DNA from 2 places in the Amycolatopsis sp. NPDC098790 genome. Region 1 is predicted to be linked to the other one. Evidence: riboswitches for the same ligand, from Rfam matches in the RefSeq annotation. Region 1 holds a riboswitch; the other holds the start of a gene.
The links. A riboswitch is a leader RNA that binds a small molecule or an ion and turns the genes downstream of it on or off. The one in region 1 is predicted to bind S-adenosylmethionine.
Positions count from the first base shown of each region.

Region 2: linked by a shared signal. The riboswitch ahead of ACIQWX_RS11545 (methionine ABC transporter ATP-binding protein) and the one ahead of thrC (threonine synthase) in region 1 are both predicted to bind S-adenosylmethionine.

Region 1 is NZ_JBIWAI010000003.1:215,735-217,931, reverse strand. It holds gene holA (DNA polymerase III subunit delta) at 1-540, opposite strand, end outside; SAM riboswitch class I at 677-810, shown strand; gene thrC (threonine synthase) at 824-2,089, shown strand.
Region 2 is NZ_JBIWAI010000001.1:2,294,888-2,297,084, forward strand. It holds gene rsmA (16S rRNA (adenine(1518)-N(6)/adenine(1519)-N(6))-dimethyltransferase RsmA) at 75-911, shown strand; SAM riboswitch class I at 1,049-1,139, shown strand; gene ACIQWX_RS11545 (methionine ABC transporter ATP-binding protein) at 1,349-2,197, shown strand, end outside.

The DNA.
Region 1 (2,197 bases):
CACCAGCTGGCTCGCCGCCGAGGAGAGTTCACGCAGGTCGGAGCCCACCGCGTCGATCAGCGCGGCCACCCCGGCCGGGTCGATCTTGCCGCCCGCCCGGCGGATCTCGTGCCGCACGAACTGCTCGCGCTCGGCCGGCTTGGTCAGTTTCGGGCACTCCGTGACCTCGGCGCCGGCCTTCTTCAGCGCCGCGGGGAGCGACTTGCCCGCCTTGCTGCGGCCACCGCCGTTGTGCACGACGACCAGCACGACGCCGTCCGCGGGGTCCTTCAGGTACGACGCCACGGCGTCGGCCAGCTCCTGCGAGATGTCCTGCGCCGACTCCAGGACGATCACGCGACCCTCGCTGAACAGCGACGGGCTGACGAGTTCGGCCAGCTCGGGGGCTGTGAGATCCGACACCCGGACCCGGGTCAGCTCGGCCGTGGCGTCGATCGCGCGCGCCGCGGCGAGGGTCTCGCGGACGGCCCGTTCGATCAGCAGTTCTTCCTCGCCCAGCACCAGCTGCAGCGGGGCGGGGGCGGTGGCTTGCGCGGTCACCCGAGGATCCTCTCACTTGCGGTGTCGTGCGCCCGCTCCGGTGATGTCGGACGGCCACCGTGGCACGGCGTGACCGCCATGTCGTACGGTGTCCACGAGGCGGCGCGCTGACTCGCGCGCCCCGACAACCGAATACCGCTCATCCAGAGGGGCAGAGGGAACGGCCCGACGAAGCCCCGGCAACCGGCGTACAGCCCGTCATCCCGCGATCGCGGGGTAGCTGACGACCACGGTGCCAATTCCGGCCCGCTTCGGCGGGGCAGATGAGGAAAGGAACCTCGCGATGACCGCAACCCTCGGCACGACCTCCACCACCAAGACCCCGGACCTCGGACCGGCCGTCGAACTGGTGTCGAAGGAAGAGGGCCACCGGCAGCCGCTCGCCCCCGAGTTCGTCTCCGCCGAAGACTTCTCGCCGCTCGAGGTCGCCTACGACTTCGGCCGCGTCCGCCGCGAAGACATCGAGGCCGGCCCCAAGAACATCTGGCGCTACAAGAAGCTCCTCCCGGTTCCGTCCAACGTCGAAGAGATCCCGAACACCGAGCCCGGCGCGACCCGGCTGATCCGCGCCGACCGCCTGGCCAAAGAACTCGGCCTCAAGCGCGTGTGGGTCAAGGACGACACCGGCAACCCGACGCACTCGTTCAAGGACCGCGTCGTCGCCGTCGCGCTGGCCGCGGCCCGCGAGTTCGGCTTCGAGGTGCTCGCGTGTCCGTCGACCGGCAACCTGGCCAACGCGACGGCCGCCGCCGCGGCCCGCGCCGGCTGGCGGTCGGTCGTGCTGATCCCGAAGACCCTCGAGCGCGCCAAGATCCTCACCACCGCGGTGTACGACGGCGACCTGATCGCCGTCGACGGCAACTACGACGACGTCAACCGCCTCGCCACCGAGCTGGCCGGTGAGCACCCGAAGTGGGCGTTCGTGAACGTGAACGTCCGGCCGTACTACTCGGAGGGCTCGAAGACGCTGGCCTTCGAGGTCGCCGAGCAGCTCGGCTGGCGCATCCCGCCGCAGATCGTCGTGCCGATCGCCTCCGGTTCCCAGTTGACGAAGGTGGACAAGGGTTTCCGCGAGCTGGGACAGCTCGGGCTCGTGGACGCCAGCCCGTACAAGGTGTTCGGCGCGCAGGCGACCGGCTGCTCGCCGGTGTCGGCCGCGTTCCGCGCCGGCCAGGACGTGGTCCAGCCGGTGAAGCCGGACACGATCGCCAAGTCGCTGGCGATCGGCAACCCGGCCGACGGCCCGTACGTGCTCGACATCGTCAACCGCACCGGCGGCGCGATCGAGGACGTCACCGACGAAGAGGTCGTCGAAGGCATCCGCCTGCTGGCCCGCACCGAGGGCATCTTCACCGAGACGGCCGGCGGGGTCACCGTGGCCACGGCGAAGAAGCTCGTCGAGACGGGCAAGCTCGACCCGGACGCCGAGACGGTCCTCCTGATCACCGGCGACGGCCTCAAGACCCTCGACGCGGTCGAGAACCACCTCGGCCCCAAGGCGATCGTGCCGCCGTCAGCCGCCGCGGTGAACGAGGCGCTCGGCTACTGACGTCCGACGACGCTCGGGGCGGGCCGTGCGGCTCGCCCCGAGTCCGGTCACCGGCAACGGGCTCGACCGGCGCTGGGGCGCTGGGCGCTGGGGCGCTGGGGCGCTGGG
Region 2 (2,197 bases), on a different contig from region 1:
TCGGAACGGCCCCCGTCCTTCGTGGACGGGGGCCGTTTCGCGTGCGCGAGGGACCTCATCGGTAAGCTCTGCCGGTGGTTGAACTGCTGGGACCTGCCGAGATCCGCGGGCTGGCGGCCGAGCTCGACGTGCGGCCGACCAAGAAGCTCGGGCAGAACTTCGTGCACGATCCCAACACCGTCCGGCGGATCGTCGAGCTGGCGAACGTCACCGAAGGCGACGTCGTCCTCGAGGTCGGGCCCGGGCTCGGTTCGCTCACCCTCGGGCTGCTGGCCACCGGTGCGCACGTCGTCGCCGTCGAGATCGATCCCAAGCTCGCCGAACGGCTGCCCAAGACCGTCGCCGAACGCGGCCCCGAAGCCGCGGACCGGCTGACCGTCGTCGGGGCCGATGCCCTGCGCGTCACGCGCGAGCAGCTCGGCGAGCCGACCGCGCTCGTCGCCAACCTGCCCTACAACGTCGCCGTCCCCGTCGTGCTGCACCTGCTCGCCGAGGTGCCCTCCCTGCGCACCGGCCTCGTGATGGTCCAGACCGAGGTCGCCGACCGGATGGCCGCCGGCCCCGGCAGCCGGATCTACGGCGTCCCCAGCGTCAAGCTCGCGTGGTACGGCCCGGCGCGCAAGGTCGCCCCCGTGCCGCGGTCGGTGTTCTGGCCGGTGCCCAACGTCGATTCGGCGCTCGTCGCCTTCGAACGCGGTGACGCTCCGGCGTCGGACGACCGCGATCGGCTCTTCGGCCTCGTCGACGCCGCCTTCTCACAGCGCAGGAAGACCCTCCGCGCCGCGCTCGCCGGCTGGGCGGGCTCCGCCGAGCGGGCCGGGGAACTGCTCACGGCCGCCGGGATCGACCCGAAGACCCGCGGCGAGCAGCTGGACGTGCACGACTTCGCCCGGATCGCCGCCGTCCGTTAGCAGGTCCACAGTGGAAGTCAACGCCGCCGGGTGAAAATACGCCTCTTGCCGCGTGATCTCGCGATTCGGACACCGCCACTCGTGTGATCTGGGCCAACGGGCTTGCGTTCGCTCCTCGGGATCGGTTTTACTCAGTACGTCCATCCCGAGCGACTGAGAGACCTGGCTCGCCGAAGTCGCAGCAACCACCCTCCGCAGGGCAGGTGCTACCGCCAGGACCGATGGAGGCCGTTTCCGATGAAGAGGGTAGCCCGCCCCCTGCTCCTGACCAGGCGTCGCGTTGTCGACGAAGGCCGCCGCTCCGTGACCGCATGTCGACGCTCCCACTGAGCTTGTCGTAGCCGGTCCACCTCTTCTTCACGCACCGTCCAGTTAGGACGGACTCTGCTTGCGGCCGGGCGCCTCCGAGTGAGCGCGCCCCGTTTTCTGGAGCCTTCGTGATCACCGTCGAAAACCTGTCCAAAACCTTTGCCACCAACGGAAATTCGGTCGTCGCCCTGCGGGACGTGAGTGTCGACGTCCAGGCCGGCTCGCTCTTCGGCGTGGTCGGCCCCGCCGGTTCGGGCAAGTCCGTCCTGGCCCGCTGCATCGCGCTGCAGGAGCGGCCCGACCGCGGCGTCGTCCGCCTCGACGGCCTGAACACCGGCACCCTCGACGGCCGCCGCCTCCGGGAAATCCGCCGTCAGCTGGGCGTCGTCTCGACGAAGCCGGAGCTGATCGCCGAGCGCACGATCGCCGGCAACATCGCCTCCCCGCTCGAGCAGCTCGGCATCGACGGCCCGCAGCGCCGCAGCCGCGTCGGCTCGCTGCTCGACCTCGTCGGCCTGACGCAGCGCGCGACGCAGCGTCCCGGCGAGCTGTCGGAGGGTCAGCTCCGCCGCGTCGCGGTCGCGAAGGCCCTCGCGGCGGCGCCGGCCGTGCTCCTGGCCGACGACCCGACGGCCGGCGTCGACCCGGAGGAGGCCGGCTCGGTCCTCACCGTCCTCGACCGCGCCCGCGCCGAGCTGGGCACGACCGTCGTGATCACTACGCCGGACGCCGGCGTGGTCCGCCGGGTCTGCGACGACGTCGCGGTGCTCGAAGACGGCACGGTCATCGAGCGCGGCACGGTGCTCGACCTGATCTCGAACCCGGCGAGCCGCACCGCGCAGGCGCTGCTGCCGGCCATCGAGACCACCCGCGCGCAGTCGTCGCGCTACGACCGCTCGGTCGACGTCGTGCTGGTCGGCTTCGCGTCGGTCGGCGCGCTGCTGCCCGAGGCCGCGGGCCGCTTCGACGTCGAGTTC